Regions from separate parts of the Chelatococcus sp. CO-6 genome, predicted to be linked through region 2. Evidence: riboswitches for the same ligand, from Rfam matches in the RefSeq annotation. Region 2 holds a riboswitch; each other region holds the start of a gene.
What was found. Region 2 has a riboswitch for cobalamin ahead of AL346_RS07150 (TonB-dependent siderophore receptor). Riboswitches for the same ligand answer to the same signal wherever they lie in the genome.
Positions count from the first base shown of each region.

Region 1 (5,560 bases), 500 kb from region 2:
CTTGCACTGGCTGCCACCCATGTGACCGGGGGGCGCCTCGACGACCAGGGCAGGGCTGCCCTCGCCCTGTCGATCCGCACCATGCCTTTCGAGGCGTGGATGGCGGAGCGGCGGGTGCTCTTCGCCCTCGATGCCTTCGACGTCCTCACGCCGGACGAGCGCGGGCGCATCGCGGCGGATTTCGCCGTCCTCGTGATGTCGGGGCATCGCATGCAGCGCATCCTCGCGCGCGCGTCGCTGGACCCGCGGGCCGAAAAGGTCGCGCTGGCGCTGGGTGACTTGGCGGGCGGCGAGGTGCGCGCATGGTTCGCCACCCAGCTCGCGCGGCTCGATGCCGCCGAGAAGTGAACGCCTTCCACAGGCCGCTCCGGGTCCGCCCGTTTGACACCCGATCGGGCCAGACCCATATTCGACCGATGATGTTGAAGGTCGTGCCACAGCGCCGTTTTCTGCTTCGCGCGGGTTCCCTTATCGCGGGAACATAGCCCCGGGCGCGGTGTGGCCATTGGCTGCCCGGGCTCGGGGCAGCCGCCGGGCTCCGGCCCGACGACCGCCGGCGCATGCCGGCCTGTAGCAGCATCGCACGACGATCACCCCCATGACGCGGCAAGGCGCCGCGGCGGCCGGCCCGCAGGCGCCTCGCGCCGCCGGGGTCGTTCCCGCAACTGGCCTGCCCGGCAAGGGGCCGTGCCGGGCCGCCAACGCTCAATCGAGAGGTTACCCATGTCCACCGTGTCTTCGCGCCGCACCTTGCGCCGCCCGCCCATCACGGTCTCGCAGGAGGATTTCGACCGGCTCTACGCGCTGGCCGAGGCCGCGGCCGACCGCCAGCCGGAGGTCGCCGAGAATCTCCTGGGCGAGCTCGACCGGGCCAAGGTCCTGCCAGCCGGCAAGCTGCGCAGCGCCGTCGTCGCCATGGGCTCGCGCGTCACCTTCGAGGACGAGGTGACGGGCAAGGTGCAGACGGTCGAGCTCGTCTACCCCGGTGAGGCCGATATCGCGGCCGGCCGCATCTCCATCCTGACTCCCATCGGCGTCGCGCTCATCGGCCTCGCCGCCGGCCAGTCGATCTCGTGGGAGACGCGCGGCGGCGAGCGGCGGCAGCTCAAGGTCCACGCCGTCGAGGAGCGGTCCTGAGGCGCCACCGGGCGCCTCGGCGGTGACGCTCGGCAAAAAGCGTGATTGCAAGCGCCTCGTGAAACGGTAATGTGCCGGTGACGGTGCCTCGCTCCCGCGAGGTGAAAAGGGAACGCGGTCGAAAGCCGCGGCTGCCCCCGCAACTGTAGGCGGCAAGCGCCGGGCCGGATGCCACTGGGACCCACGGGTCCCGGGAAGGCGGCCCGGGGCCGAGAGCCGCAAGCCAGGAGACCTGCCGTCGCCGATCCACGCGTGAGGCTGCCGGGTGTGGCAGCCAGGGAGATGCACGATGACCGCAGTCGCAACCGCCCGCGTTGCCAGCCGCGCCGAAGCCCTCAAGGTGGCGCTCCTCGCCTTCGTCCTCGGCACGGGACTCGTCTTCGTGACGGGCTTTGCCCACCCCGACACCATCCACGACGCCGCGCACGACACGCGCCACGCCCTGAGCTTCCCCTGCCACTGACGGGCAATGCTCCAACGCGTGCTCGCGGTCGGCCTTGTGGCCGGCCTCGTTGCCGGGCTTGCGGTTGCGGTCCTGCAGCATTTCACCACGACGCCGCTGATCCTGGCGGCGGAAGTCTATGAGGTCGAGGCCGAGCAGCAGGCCCGTGGCCTGCTGGTGCCGGCCAATATCATCCTCGCTCACGGCGGCCACGGCGCCGGTGCTGCCGCATCGGGCGGTGAGGCCGGCTTCGATGCCGGCAGGACCTTGCTGACCGGGCTTGCCACGATCGTCACGGCCGTCGGTTTCGCCCTCGTCATCCTCGCCGCCATGATCGCGGCAGGCGGGCGCATCGACGAGCGCCGGGCGCTGGGCTTCGCCTTCGCCGCCTTCCTCGCCGCCGGCCTTGCACCGGCCCTCGGCCTCGCGCCGGAACTGCCCGGCAGCGCCGCCGCGCCGCTGCTGGCGCGGCAGGTCTGGTGGATCGCGACGGCGGCGCTGACCGCGGGCGGCCTGTGGCTGTTCGTGCGCCACGGCGCGTTCTGGGCCCGTGCCCTCGCCCTTGCCATGATCGCGGCGCCGCACGTCGTCGGCGCGCCGCATCCGGCCGCCTACGAGAGCCGCGTGCCGGCCGAGCTCGCCGCCCAGTTCGCCGCCACCTCGCTCGCCGTCCAGGCGGTGCTGTGGCTGTCGACCGGGCTCCTCGTCGGTCTCCTCTGGCAGCATCTGGCCCGCCGGGCGGGTGAGGCGTGATGGCGGCGCCCGACGTCACCGTCTTCGTCTGCGTCTCCTGCCGGCGGCGCGCCGACAATGCCGCCGGCTTCGACGAGCCGGGCCGCGTGCTCGCCGAGCGCCTCGCCGACCGGCTGGCCGGTGATGCGCCCGGCGCCGCGGTGGTGCCGGTCGAGTGCCTCGCCGTCTGCAACCGCCCCTGCACGGTGGCGCTCGTCGGCGACGGCAAGTGGACCTATCTCGTCGGCGACCTCGACAACGAGGCCCATCTCGACGACATCGCCGCTGCGGCACGGGCTTATGGCGCCACCGAGAACGGCATCATCGCCTGGAAGGAACGGCCGCTGCCCTTCCGCAAGGGCGTCGTCGCGCGCGTGCCGCCCCTGGCCTTTCGCCCGCAGATGCCGGCGCCGGCCCTGAGCGGCAGCGATGCGCTGACGCAGGACTAGCCGCGCCGCCCCTGGCGCAGCCCCCGATTTTCTTGTGCCGCCGTGATGCGGCAGACTGGACCGACAGATGCAAGCGACCCTTCCAGCAACGACGGCCAAGGTGCCGTGCACCATCGTCACCGGCTTCCTCGGCGCGGGCAAGACGACCCTCGTGCGCCGCATCCTCGAGGGCGACCACGGCCGGCGCATCGCCGTCATCGTCAACGAATTCGGCGACGTCGGCTTCGATGGCTCGTTCCTCTCCGGCTGCGGCATCGCCGGCTGCCCGGAGGAGGCGGTGGTGGAACTGCCCAACGGCTGCCTGTGCTGCACGGTGGCGGATGACTTCGTGCCGGCGCTCGACCGGCTGCTCGCCATTGAGCCGGCGCCCGACCACATCGTCATCGAGACCTCGGGCCTCGCCCTGCCCAAGCCGCTCGTCAGCGCCTTCAACTGGCCTCAGATCCGCTCGCGCGTCACCGTCGACGGCGTCGTCGCCGTGGTCGACGGGCCGGCCGTGGCGGAGGGGCGCTTCGCCGACGATCCCGCTGCGCTCGCCGCCCAGCGCGCGGCGGACGAGACGCTCGACCACGACAATCCGCTCGAGGAGGTGTTCGAGGACCAGCTCCTGTGCGCCGACCTCATCGTGCTCAACAAGACGGACCTGATGAGCCCGGCCGAGATCGAGGCGGTGTCCGCGCAGATCTCGGGCGAATTGCCGCGCGCGATCAAGATCGTGCCGGCCGCGAACGGTGCCATCGACGCGCGCGTCCTCATCGGCCTCGGCGCGGCGGCGGAGGACGACCTCGCCGCCCGCCCGTCGCACCATGACGACGTCGGCGAGCACGACCACGACGATTTCGAGAGCGCGGTCTTCCCGGTGGCCGATGTCGATTCGCCGCAGGAGATCGCCCGGCGCGTGGCCGCCGCGGGCGCGGTGGATGGTGTCCTGCGCATCAAGGGTTTCCTCGCGCTGCCGGACAAGCCCATGCGGCTCGTGGTGCAGGCGGTGGGATCCCGCGTCGGCCACCACTTCGACCGGGCGTGGAAGCCGGGGGAGGAGCGCGCGGGCCGGCTCGTCGTCATCGGCCTCAAGGGCTTCGACCAGGCTGCGGTGGCGGGCGCGCTCGCCGGGTGAGGAACGCGCGGGCTCGCCGGCCCGCGTGAAAGGTGAGGGACGGAGGCGATGCACCTCCTCGCGACGACTTCCGTGACGCTCGACGAGGCGAACGAGGCGGTGGACGTCGCCCAGTCGCCGGGCGACATTGTCGTGCTCTCCTTCGCCGACAGCGACCTCGCGCTCGTCGCGGCCGCTCATGCCCGCCTCGGCAAGGGCTTCCCCAGCCTGCGCCTTGCCGACCTCAAGCGGCTGCGCCACCCCCTGTCGGTCGACCTCTATGTCGATCAGGTGGCGGCGAAGGCGCGCTTCGTCCTGGTGCGTTGCCTCGGCGGCATCGACTATTGGCGCTACGGGCTCGAGCGGCTGTCGCAGCTCGCGCGGGAGACGGACCTCATCTTCGCGGCGGTGCCCGGCGAGCCGCGGCCCGACCCGGCGCTCATGGTGCTCTCCAGTGTCCCGCCGGACCTGTTGCGCGCGCTTCACGCCGATTTCTCGGCCGGCAGCGAGGCGGCGATGCAGGCGATGCTCGGCCGCATCGCGGCAGCCCTCGGCCATGAAGCGGCGAGCGAGACCGCGTCTGCACCGCCGGCGCCGCTGCCGCCGCTCGTCGCCTGGTCGGCCGAGGGCGGGGCCGTGGAGCCCGAGGCGGCGCTTGCAAGCCTGCCGGCTGACCGGCCGGTCGTGCCGCTCCTCTTCTATCGCTCGGCGCTCGCGGCCGGGGATGTCGCGCCGGCCGCAGCCCTCGCCGAGGCCTTGGCCGTGCGTGGCCTCGCGCCGCTGCCGCTGGCGCTCACCAGCCTCAAGGATCCTGCCGTCGCCGAGCCGCTGCGCCGGCTCATCACGCTGCGCCCGCCCGCCGTGATCGTCGCGCTGACGGGCTTTTCGGCGCGGGACGATGCCGGCTTCGTCCTCGATGCGGCCGGGGCGCCCGTCATCCAGGCGATCGTCTCGGGCAGCACGCGCGAGGCCTGGGCGGAGGCGCCGGCCGGCCTCGCCGCCGCGGATCTTGCCATGCAGGTCGTGCTGCCGGAGGCGGACGGGCGCCTCATCGGCCGCGCCGTCGCCTTCAAGGAATGGGCGCTCGACGTGCCGGCGGCCGATTTCGTCGGCCGGCGCAAGGTCGCCGATCCGGAGGGCGTGGCGGCGGTCGCGAACCTCGCCGCCCGCTGGGCGCGCCTTGCCGCGACACCGCGCGGCGAGCGGCGCCTCGCCTTCATCCTGTCCGACTATCCCGCCCGGGCCGGCCGCGCCGGCTATGCCGTGGGGCTCGACACGCCGGCGAGCCTATGCGCTATCTTCGACGATCTCGCCGCGGTCGGCTTCGACACGCGCCGCAGCTTCGACGTGGCCGAAGTGATGCCGCGGCTGACGGGCTCTTCTCCCTCCCCCGGCGAAGCGGCGGGGAGAGCCGGGGTGGGGGCGGTGCCGCAGGTGGGTGCTCGCCGAATACGATGGCTACGGCAGGTGATTCCGAACGCCCCGGCGCTGCGCCCGAGGGCGCCCCACCCCTGGTCCCTCCCCGCCGCAAGCGGGGGGAGGGGGACAGGGGGCACCCGGTCAGCGCGGTTGATCTCTCCCGCGATCCGGGGGGCGATGGCGAAGCGCTCCTGTCCCTTGCCGATTATCGCGTCTGGTTCTCCGCCCAGCCCGCCGCGCTGCAGGCGGAGGTTCTGGACCGCTGGGGCGCGCCTGAATCGGACC
Region 1 covers NZ_CP012398.1:2,016,585-2,022,144, forward strand. The annotation lists gene AL346_RS09470 (hypothetical protein) at 1-348, shown strand, start outside; gene rnk (nucleoside diphosphate kinase regulator) at 724-1,137, shown strand; cobalamin riboswitch at 1,202-1,392, shown strand; gene AL346_RS09480 (CbtB-domain containing protein) at 1,427-1,600, shown strand; gene AL346_RS09485 (CbtA family protein) at 1,607-2,332, shown strand; gene AL346_RS09490 (DUF1636 domain-containing protein) at 2,332-2,760, shown strand; gene cobW (cobalamin biosynthesis protein CobW) at 2,828-3,877, shown strand; partial or broken gene AL346_RS25560 (cobaltochelatase subunit CobN) at 4,382-5,173, shown strand; gene AL346_RS24590 (cobaltochelatase subunit CobN) at 5,311-5,560, shown strand, end outside.
Region 1: linked by a shared signal. The riboswitch ahead of AL346_RS09480 (CbtB-domain containing protein) and the one ahead of AL346_RS07150 (TonB-dependent siderophore receptor) in region 2 are both predicted to bind cobalamin.

Region 2 (5,560 bases):
CTCCTCAACCAGCGCCTTGCCGCCGTCGTCGACCAGGTCACCCTCGTGGTCGCCGGCCTGCCGCTCACCGTGAAGGGACGCGACCGATGACCGCCATCTCCCCCGAGGAAGCCGCCCGCCATCGCGAGAAGATGGTGAAGCGCAAGGCCGTGCAGGATGCGGAGGTGGCGGAGAAGACGCGCGAGAAGGGCCTCCTCATCGTCAACACCGGCCCCGGCAAGGGCAAGTCGACCGCCGCCTTCGGCCTCATGCTGCGCGCCCTCGGCCACGGCTGGAAGGTGGGCGTCGTCCAGTTCATCAAGGGCAACTGGGAGACGGGCGAGCGCCGCGCCATGGAGCGCTTTTCCGACCTCGTCGAATGGCACGCCATGGGCGAGGGCTTCACCTGGGAGACGCAGGACAAGGCGCGCGACATCGCCGCCGCATCGCGCGCGTGGGACAAGGCGAAGGAGCTGATGGCGCGGGACGACATCCGCCTCGTCATTCTCGACGAACTCAACATCGCCCTGCGCTATGATTACCTGCCGCTCGACGCGGTGGTGGCGACGCTCGCGGCGCGGCGGCCGGACCTGCACGTGGTCGTGACCGGTCGCAACGCCAAGCCCGAGATGGTCGCCGCCGCCGATCTCGTCACGGAGGCGGGGCTCGTCAAGCACCACTTCGCCGCCGGGGTGAAGGCACAGGAAGGCATCGAATTCTGATGGCAACGCCCGCGGTGATGCTCCAGGGCACCGGCTCCAACGTCGGCAAGTCGCTGATCGTCGCGGGCCTGTGCCGCCTCTTCGCCCGCCGCGGGCTCACCGTGCGCCCCTTCAAGGCGCAGAACATGTCGAACAACGCCGCGGCGGTGGCCGGCGGCGAGATCGGCCGTGCCCAGGCGCTGCAGGCGCGCGCCGCCCGCGCCGAGCCCACCGTGCACATGAACCCGGTGCTGCTGAAGCCCGAGAGCGACCGCGGCGCCCAGCTCATCGTGCAGGGCCGGCGGCACGGCCATCTCGACGCGCGCGACTTCACCGGCCGGCGCAAGGCGCTGATGCCCTTCGTGCTCGGCAGCTTCGCCAAGGTCTGCGAAGGGGCCGACCTCGTCATTGTCGAGGGCGCCGGCAGCCCGGCCGAGATCAACCTGCGCGCCGGCGACATCGCCAACATGGGCTTCGCCACCGAGGCCGATGTGCCGGTGGTGCTCGTCGGCGACATCGACCGCGGCGGCGTCATCGCCAGCCTCGTCGGCACCCATGCCGTGCTCGACGAGGCCGACCGGGCCATGGTGCGCGGCTTCCTCGTCAACAAGTTCCGCGGCGACCCCGCCCTCTTCGCCGCGGGCATGACGGCGATCGCCGAGCGCACCGGCTGGCAGCCGCTCGGCCTGCTGCCCTGGCTTCCAGAGGCGAGCCGGCTGCCCGCGGAAGATGCGCTCGACCTCACCGGCACCGGCCGCAAGCCGGGCGACACCTTCATCGTCGCCGCCCCCGTCCTGCCGCGCATCGCCAATTTCGACGATCTCGACCCGCTCAGGCTGGAGGAGGGCGTCTCCCTCGTCCTTGTGCCGCCCGGCCGGCCGATCCCGTCCGATGCCGACCTCATCGTCCTGCCGGGCTCGAAGGCGACCATCGCCGACCTCGCCCATCTCAGGGACGAGGGCTGGGACATCGACATCCTCGCCCACGTGCGCCGTGGCCGGCCCGTCGTCGGCCTGTGCGGCGGCTACCAGATGCTCGGCCGCACCATCGCCGATCCCGAGGGCATCGAGGGCGCGGCCGGCATCGTGCCGGGGCTCGGCCTCCTCGACATCGACACGGTCCTGACAGGCGACAAGGCGGTGCAGCCGGTCGAGGCCGTCCATGCCGGGACGGGCTATGCCGTCACCGCCTACGAGATCCACCTCGGCCGCAGCGAGGGGCTCGATTGCGTGCGCGCGCCCTTCCGCGTCGCCGGCGAGCGCGAGGGGGCCATGTCGCCGGACGGGCTCGTCATGGGCACCTATCTGCACGGCATGTTCGCCGCCGACGACTTCCGCCGGGCCTTCCTCGCCCAGGCGAGCGGCGGCACCTTCCGCGCCAGCCTCGCCTACGAGCGCAGCATCGAGGAGGCCCTCGACAGGCTCGCCGCCCATGTCGGCCGGCACATGGACGTCGACGCGCTCCTCGCCATCGCGCAGGAGCGAGGCGGGGGCCAGGCTAGAGATTTATGAGTTTAAGTCGACGCGGGAGACTTGGCTTGATCCCTCCCTTTCGCAAGTCGGGTGTTCCCGACTTGCGCATATAAGTGCGGACCTCGGGCAAGCCCGAGGTCCGTGGGAGGGTGGATCGTGCCGTCCGAAGTCGGATTTATCCGACTTCGGCTTTTTAGGTGCCGAACTCGGGCTTGCCCGACTTCGACATTTGGAAACCGAAGTCGGGCGAGCCCGACTTCGCGGCGCCACCTCCCCCGTACGGAGGAGGATCAACGCGTGCGCCGATCTTAAAGTCATCATGCTTCAACGCTCCCCGTTGACCTTGGCGCGCACCTCGGCGGCGAGTGCATCGATGGCCGCCGGCGTCGAGGGCCCACCGCAGATGGTGAGCCGGTCCGGGAGGAACAGGCGCCGCTCGGGCGGCAGCACGCCGGCGAGCGCCGGGTGGACGAGGAAGGCCGTGCCGTTGTCGATGGCGCGAGCATCGGCCTCGTCCATCACCACAAAGTCCGGCGGGTCCATGACGAGCTGCTCGAGGCGCACGAGGCCGCCCTGCGGCAGGCCGAGGCGGGCCTGCATCGGCTGAAGGCCCATATGGCCGAGGAGTTCCGCGACGAGCGAGCGCTCCCCCGGCACGTAACCGCGCCGGTAGAGGACGAGGACGGTGGCCGGGCGCCGGGCGAGGCCTTTGGTGCGCGCGAGCGCCGCCTCGATCTCGGCGGCAAGCGCCGCGCCGCGCTCCGGATGGCCCAGCCGGGCCGCGACGGCCGTCAGCTGCTCGCGCCCCCCGGCGATGTCGCGCCAGGGATCGAGCACCATCAGCGGCACGCCGTGGCGCTCCAAAAGCTCGCGCTTGACGCGCGTGCCGTAGCGGCCGCTGAGCACGAGATCCGCCTTGCCGACCAGGATCTCCTCGCCCGTGCCGCCATTGACCGGAAGGTCGCCCACCCGGCCCGCGAGGAAGGAATAATCCGCATCGCGCGACAGGGGACTGAGGGAGGCGATCTGTCCGCGATCGGCCAGCGCCAGCAGGAGCTGGTCGGCGCACAGGTTGAGCGAAACGACCCGCGCCGGAGGCGCTTCGGCGTAGCGGGCAACGGACGGCGCGGTTTCCGATCGGCCGGCCGCGGCGAGGCGCACCATATCCCCCTCCCCCCGCTTGCGGCGGGGAGGGGTTAGGGGTGGGGGCCGGCGGGTGCAGGCCGGAAGCCTTCCGGGCCGACGGACACGCCACCTGCAATCGTCGAACGCCCGCCGGCGGAACCGCCCCCCACCCCGGCCCTCCCCACCACTGCGTGGGGGGAGGGAGGAGAGAGGCGCTCCGGCTCGCTGCTGCCGGCAGCCGGCGCAAGGCCGAGCCCCGTTGCAAGCACGATCGCGAACGCGACAGCCGTCCTCATATCCCTCATGTCCTTGCCCGCCCTTTCGGGCGCAATCTCGGCCGCAGCCTTACGGCGCTCCTTGCGCCGGCGCAAATGCACAGGCGGTGCATCCGTTCCGCATGCTTGCGGCCGAGCCGCGGTCTGCGTAAAGAGGCCCTGCGTTGGTGCCCCGCCGCAGCGGGGTGAAACGGGAACACGGTGCAAGACCGTGGCTGCCCCCGCAACTGTGAGCGGCGAGCGGCGATTCGACGAAGCCACTGGGGCCATCGGGCACCGGGAAGGCCGAATCGCAGCAGGGACCCGCAAGCCAGGAGACCGGCCAGCGCGCGAGGCAACCCTGACATCCGCCGGAGGGGCGGAATGGAGGTTTTCATGGCCGGTTCCGCCGGCCGTCGGACGCTCTCCGGCGGTATGTTCCTTTTGTCTTCCCTCACCCTTGCCGCCACCGGCGCCGCCGGCGACGAGATCACCCTGCGCGAGATCGTCGTCACGGCGACGCGCGGCCCGCAGGCCATCGCCCGCAGCGGCAGCGCCGTCACCGTCATTACCGCCGAGGAGATCGCCCGCTCCGGCGCCCGCACGCTCAACGACGCCCTGCGCCGCGTGCCCGGCCTCGACCTCACCGAGAGCGGCGGCACCGGCGCCACCACCTCCGTGCGCCTGCGCGGCGGCGAGCCGGGCCAGACCCTGGTGCTGATCGACGGCGTGCGCGTCAACGACCCGTCCACCGGCAACGGCCAGTTCGACTTCTCGCTGCTGGTGCCGACCGGCATCGAGCGCATCGAGGTGCTGCGCGGCCCCCAATCGGCCCTCTACGGCTCGGACGCGATGGGCGGCGTCGTCAACATCATCACCCGCAAGGGCCGCGGCGAGCCGCGCGCAGCGATCGCCGCCGAGGGCGGCAGCTACGGCAGCAGGGGCGTCCAGGCCGCCGTGTCCGGCGGCGATGCGCGCTTCAACTATGCCGTCTCGCTCAACGGCTATGACACCGCCGGCTTCTCGCGCTGGGGATACCGCATCGGCCGCCTCCGTGCCCAGCACCCGTGGCCGCTTGAGGCCGACGGCACACGCCGCTTCGGCCTCTCCGCGCGCTTCGGCTTCTCGCCGAGCGAAGACGTCGCCTTCGACGTCGGCGGCTCGGCCTATGTCAATGCCACGCAATACGACGCGGCCTTCGGAGCCTTTCCCGACACTCCGTCGTCGAGCGTCCAGCGCCTCGGGCAGGTCCATGCCAGGGCGACCGTCCACGCCTTCGACCGGCGGCTGAAGAACACCTTCCTCGTCTATGCCAACCGCACCGAGCGCGACTATCGCTCCATCAGCTATTACGGCGGCACGGCAGCGCCGGTGACGGACTGGTCGAAGGACGGCTATGTCGGCGGGCGCGTCGGCGCCTCCTATCAGGGCGATCTCTCGCTCGATGCCTTCGGCCTCCTCACCTTCGGCGGCCAGGTCGAGCGCGAGACGCTGACGAGCACGAGCGAGGCCGTGCTGCCGGTGCCCGGCCCGCGCACGACGCTCGACGACGCCGCCCAGACCACCCGCTCCCTCTTCGCCCTGCACCAGATCACCCTCGCCGAACGCCTGAACCTGTCGCTCGGCGGGCGCATCGACGACATCGAGGGGGCGGACCGCTTCGCCACCTGGCGCGCCACCCTCGCCTACGACATCGCCGAGAGCGACACGGTGCTGCGCGCGAGCGCCGGGACGGGCGCCAAGGCCCCGACGCTCTACCAGCGCCTCGATCCGCTCTACGGCAATCCGGCGCTCAGCCCGGAGCGCTCCTTCGGCGTCGACGCCGGCATCGACCAGAAGCTGTTCGACGGCCGGCTCACCCTCTCGGGCACGCTCTTCCTCAACCGTTTCCGCGACCTCATCAACTTCCAGAGCGATCCGTCCTGCCGGCCGGACCAGGCGTTCGGCTGCTACGTCAACGTGGCGCGGGCTCAGACGAGCGGCTTCGAACTGGCGGCGAAGGCCGAGCTCATCCCCGGGATGCTCGGGC
Region 2 covers NZ_CP012398.1:1,514,220-1,519,779, forward strand. The annotation lists gene cobU (bifunctional adenosylcobinamide kinase/adenosylcobinamide-phosphate guanylyltransferase) at 1-90, shown strand, start outside; gene cobO (cob(I)yrinic acid a,c-diamide adenosyltransferase) at 87-701, shown strand; gene AL346_RS07140 (cobyric acid synthase) at 701-2,191, shown strand; gene AL346_RS07145 (ABC transporter substrate-binding protein) at 2,477-3,316, opposite strand; cobalamin riboswitch at 3,701-3,894, shown strand; gene AL346_RS07150 (TonB-dependent siderophore receptor) at 3,928-5,560, shown strand, end outside.

Region 3 (5,560 bases), 2.1 Mb from region 2:
AGCAGCTTCTTGGCGACGCCGAGCGAGACGCTCGCATCGAATTCATGGCCGCCGCTTTCGAGAACGGCAAAGCCGGCGACCTCGTCGAGGGCGAGGAACTCGTGCGCGAGGCGCGACTTGCCGAGGCCGGGATCGGCAACGATGCCGACGACCTGGCCATGGCCCTCGCGCACGCGCCGCCAGGCCGTGATGAGGCTCTTGAGCTCGGCCTCGCGCGCAACGAGGCCGGTCAGCCCGCGATTGGCCCTGAGATGCCAGCGGGACAGGGCGTGGTTCTCGCTGACGAGCTCGTAGGCCCGCTCGTCCCGCCCGAGTTGCGGATGTTCGGCGTGGCGCATCCGCTGCATCTGGAGATAGCCGCCGGCTGCCGTCCGCGCGCGGGCCGTCGCGGCGATGGTCGCTCGCCGCAGCGCGCGCATCAGGCGGTTCGCGGACCGCGGGGCGACGCCGTTCACCTCGACCCGGATGCCGTCCGGTCCGGGCGTCTGGCGCACGATGACCTCGCCCGTGTCGATCCCGGCCCTCAGCCGCGCGCCGCCCTGCGACAGTTCCTCGACCGCGAGCCGCGCCGCGAGCGCCGCCCGGCAGGCGAGGAAGGCGTGATCCTCCGTCGCCCGTGCCAGCCCGAAAGTCGCGCTGACCATGCCGTCGAGATTGGCCGTGACGACGCCGCCGTGCTCCTCGATCACCGCCACCAGCCGGTCGTAGATCGGCTGCAGCTCGCGCTCCGCCGTCTCGGGATCGACGGTCTCGACGGCATCGAGCGGGCTGACGACCTCGGCGGCCAGCACCGTGACGTACTGGCGGGACCGGTCGATACCAAGGCGCGCCGGCGGCTGCGAGAGTTTTTGGGTCTCTTCCGGATCGGCAAGGAAGCGGCGCGTCTCCTCGAGAAAGGTGGCGAAGGCCGGCTCGTGCGCCAGGAGCACGTGGTTGGCGCTGTCGAGCGCGAGGAAGCGCGCACCCGGGATGCTGGCGGCGAGCGCCTTGCCGTGCTCGAAGGGGATCACCGCGTCACGGGTGGCATGCATGACGAGCGTCGGCACGCGGATCCGCGGCAGGAGATCCGTCACGTCGATCTCGCCGCCTTCCTCGAAGATTCGGTGCGCCACCTCGGGCGAGACGGTGTCCCGCTGCAGCTCGTTGTACCAGTCCTTCTGCTCGGGCGTCGCTTCGGGGATGAACATGGAGGTGAACATCTGGCGGAAGACCGGATCGTCCTGTCCCCAGCCCTCCCGCATCAGGGCACTCATCGCCTCGCGGCGCGCCACCTCGCGCGGGTCCCCGCGCCTGCGCCAGCCCTGGCTGAAGCCGCCGTAGAGCACCATGCCGGCCACGCGCTCGGGATGGCGCGCGGCATAGGCGATCGACGTGGCGCACCCGTGCGAGATGCCGAGCAGGAAGACGCGGCGCAGGCCCGCGGCGTCGATGATGCTCTCGAGATCGGCGATCATCGCCTCGAAGGTGAGATCGGCCGGGTCGCGGTCCGACAGGCCGTTGCCGCGCTGGTCGTAGCGCACCAGCCGGAAATTGGCCGAGAGCCCCTCCATCCAGTGCTTCCACACCGGGCTGTCCCAGTCGCGCTCCAGATGCGACATCCAGTGGGCGGCGCGGACGAGGGGCGGCCCCTGGCCGCTCAGCGCATAGGCCAGCCGCACGCCGTCGGGCGTCGCGCAGCGACGGATTTCCTGGGCCAGCGGCGTGGCTGCGGCCGGGCCCTGGGGCTTCGCCTCCCTCTCCTCGCGGGCCTCGACAGGCGCAGCCTCGCCCTCCCCGGCCTGCGGCCGCGGCTGGACCATCGCGATCCGGCGGGCAGCCTCTCCGAGCCGGCGGATGTCCGTGCGCACCGTCTCGTCGTCGGGCTCGAGGGCCTGCAACATGCGGGCGTGGACGAGCGCGCGCTCGGGCTCGTCCGCCAGACGGTCGATCAGTATGCGCAGGAGACGCAGGCGCGTGACGTCGAGCTCGTCGCCGACGGCGATGCGCCAGGCCTCGAACTCCGGGCAGCGCGGCAGCGAGAGATCGTCGAGGAAACGGCCGCGGAAGGCGCCGGCGAGCGCCTCCAGGCTTTCGGTGCCGAGCGCCTCGAAATCGCGGATGCCGAGGCCGCGCAGCGGCGCCGCATCGAGGACCAGGCCGTCCTTGTTGAGATAGACCGTGTTGCGGTCGGCCTCCAGAACGCCGCCCTCGCCGTTCTCGACGATCTGGCGGATCTTCGACAGGCTCCAGCGCAGCGCGCCGCGCGGGTCGTCCGGGATTTCCCAGAACATCTCGCACAGCCGCTCGCGCCGCTGCGGCCTGTCGGTCATGGCGAGATAGGCCAGCAGCGCCCGCGTCTTGCGCGACGGCGGCAGGGACACGGCCTCGCCGGCGCGAAGGACCGTCAGGTCTCCAAGAACGCGGATATCGAGCGACACGGCATGCTGCCTCACTGGTTTCAAAATGTACCAATTGCGGCCGGGGGCTGAAAGTTATCATTCGGCCGGCGCTGCCGGGATGTGCCGCAGCGCACCGCCGGAGACCCATGCCACTGCGTCGGAACGGCGACCGCACGGCCGCCCCCCGGCTCGCCGCCACGGCTGGGGAAGAGCGCCCAGCAAGATATTGACGCCGCGGCCCATGATCGGCACGATATCTGGTAGTCATGGTCTCTCGAATCGTCCTGAAGCGAGAGCTAAGAGGGAATCCGGTGCGCCTAGCGGCCAAGCCGGAGCTGCCCCCGCAACTGTGAGCGGCGAGCCACCGTCCATCTCGTGTCACTGGAGCCCGTGAGGCTCCGGGAAGGCCGGACGGAGGCGACGACCCGCGAGCCAGGAGACCTGCCGTGACTGGAACGAAACGTCCTCGGGCGGGGTGTCCCGGTGGATCGCTTGGGTCGTCGGGACCACGGCGTGAGCCGTCGACGCCATCCTCGCATCCGCCCGGCCTTTGCCCCCAGCAGATGGGGTTTGAAGCCGGTGTCTTTGTCCCTTGAAACCGAACGTCCATCCCGCGGGCCGCATGCCGCCCAGCCGGTCGCGTCCGCCACGGCATTCGAGCCGTCCTATCGTGTCATCCGCCGCAACGGCGCGGTGACGCCGTTCGATCCCTCGAAGATCGCGGTCGCGCTGACGAAGGCCTTCCTCGCCGTCGAGGGCAGCCATGCCGCGACCTCGCGCCGGGTGCACGACATCGTCGCGGGGCTGACGGAGCAGATCGTCGCCAGCCTCACTCGGCGGGCCGACGCCGGCCGCACGTTCCATATCGAGGACATCCAGGATCAGGTCGAGCTCGCCCTGATGCGGGGCGAGCACCACAAGGTGGCGCGCGCCTATGTCCTCTATCGTGAGGAGCGGGCCAGGGAGCGCGCCGCGACGCTGGCGCATGCTGGCGGCGCCGAGGCATCCGCGGCCCCGCTGCGCATGACAGCGGTGGACGGGGCGCTGATACCTCTCGACGCGGAAAGGCTTGAAGCGCTCGTCAAAGAGGCGGCCGAGGGGCTCGACGGGGTCGACGCCGGAGCCATCCTCGCCGAGACGCGCCGCAATCTCTATGACGGCATCTCGTCCGACGAACTCGCCCTCGCCCCGATCCTCGCGGCCCGCACCCTGATCGAGACGGAGCCCGACTATGCCAAGGTGTCGGCGCGCCTCCTCCTCGACAAGCTGCGCCGCGAGGCACTCACCTTTCTCGCCGGTCGTCCCGCGCAGGCGACGCAGGCCGAGATGGCGCAGCGCTACGGCGATTATTTCCGCGCCTATGTGAAGGCCGGCATCGCGCAGGAGCTGATCGACCCGGAACTCGGCCGCTTCGACCTCGACCGGCTTGCGGCGGCGATCGAGCCCGAACGCGATCTCCGGTTCGACTATCTCGGCCTGCAGACGCTCTACGACCGCTATTTCCTGCACGCGCGCGGCACCCGCTTCGAGCTGCCGCAGGCCTTCTTCATGCGCGTGGCCATGGGGCTCGCGCTGCGCGAGACCGACCGCGAGGCACGAGCGATCGACTTCTACCGGCTGCTGTCGTCCTTCGATTTCATGGCCTCGACGCCGACGCTGTTCAACGCCGGCACCCTGAGGCCGCAGCTCTCCTCGTGCTTTCTCACCACCGTGCCGGACGACCTCGACGGCATCTTCAAGGCGATCAGGGACAATGCGCTGCTCGCCAAATATTCCGGCGGGCTCGGCAACGACTGGACACGGGTGCGCGGGCTCGGCGCCCACATCAAAGGAACCAACGGCGAGAGCCAGGGCGTCGTGCCCTTCCTCAAGGTGGCGAATGACACCGCCATCGCGGTCAACCAGGGCGGCAAGCGCAAGGGCGCGGTCTGCGCCTATCTGGAGACCTGGCACATCGACATCGAGGAATTCCTCGACCTGAGGAAGAACACGGGCGACGAACGCCGCCGCACCCACGACATGAACACGGCCAACTGGGTGCCGGACCTGTTCATGGAGCGCGTCGAGGCGGACGGACCGTGGACGCTCTTCTCGCCAGACGAGACGCCGGACCTGCATGACCTCTACGGGCCAGCCTTCAAGGCCGCCTACGAGACCTACGAAGAGAAGGCCGCGCGCGGCGGGATGAAGGTGTGGAAGCAGCTCCGCGCCATCGACCTGTGGCGGCGCATGCTGACCATGCTCTTCGAGACCGGCCACCCGTGGATCACCTTCAAGGACCCGTGCAACATCCGCTCGCCGCAGGGCCACGCCGGCGTCGTGCATTCCTCGAACCTGTGCACCGAGATCACGCTGAACACGTCGGACGACGAGGTCGCCGTGTGCAACCTCGGCTCGGTGAATCTCGCCGCGCACGTCATCGCCGATGGTCTCGACCGCGAGCGTCTCGCGCAGACCGTCAAGACGGCGATGCGTATGCTCGACAACGTCATCGACATCAATTTCTACACGATCCCGGAGGCGCGGCGCTCGAACCTGCGGCACCGCCCCGTCGGCCTCGGCATCATGGGCTTCCAGGACGCGCTGCAGAGGCTGCGCATCCCCTACGCATCCCAGGAGGCTGCGCGCTTTGCCGACGAAAGCATGGAGACGCTCAGCTTCGAGGCGATCTCGGCCTCGGTCGATCTTGCCGCCGAGCGCGGTCGCTATCCGAGCTTCGAGGGCTCGCTGTGGTCCCAGGGCATCCTGCCGATCGACAGCATCGAACGGCTGGCCGAGGCGCGCGGTCGGCTCGACCTCGACCGCAGCATGCGGCTCGACTGGCCGGCCTTGCGCGCGCGCGTGACGCGCATCGGCATGCGCAATTCGAACTGCCTGGCCATCGCCCCGACGGCGACCATCTCCAACATCTGCGGCGTGTCGCAGTCGATCGAGCCCGCCTACCAGAACCTGTTCGTCAAATCCAACATGTCGGGCGACTTCACCGTCGTGAACGCGGCGCTCGTGCGTGACCTCAAGGCGCGCGGCCTGTGGGACGCGGTGATGATTTCCGATCTCAAATATTACGACGGCAGCCTCGGGCAGATCGACCGCATCCCGGACGATCTCAAGGCGCTCTATGCCACGGCGTTCGAGATCGCGCCCTCCTGGCTGGTCGAGGCGGCGGCCCGCCGGCAGAAATG
Region 3 covers NZ_CP012398.1:3,851,992-3,857,551, reverse strand. The annotation lists gene AL346_RS18065 (alpha/beta fold hydrolase) at 1-2,417, opposite strand, end outside; cobalamin riboswitch at 2,629-2,842, shown strand; gene AL346_RS18060 (ribonucleoside-diphosphate reductase subunit alpha) at 2,958-5,560, shown strand, end outside.
Region 3: linked by a shared signal. The riboswitch ahead of AL346_RS18060 (ribonucleoside-diphosphate reductase subunit alpha) and the one ahead of AL346_RS07150 (TonB-dependent siderophore receptor) in region 2 are both predicted to bind cobalamin.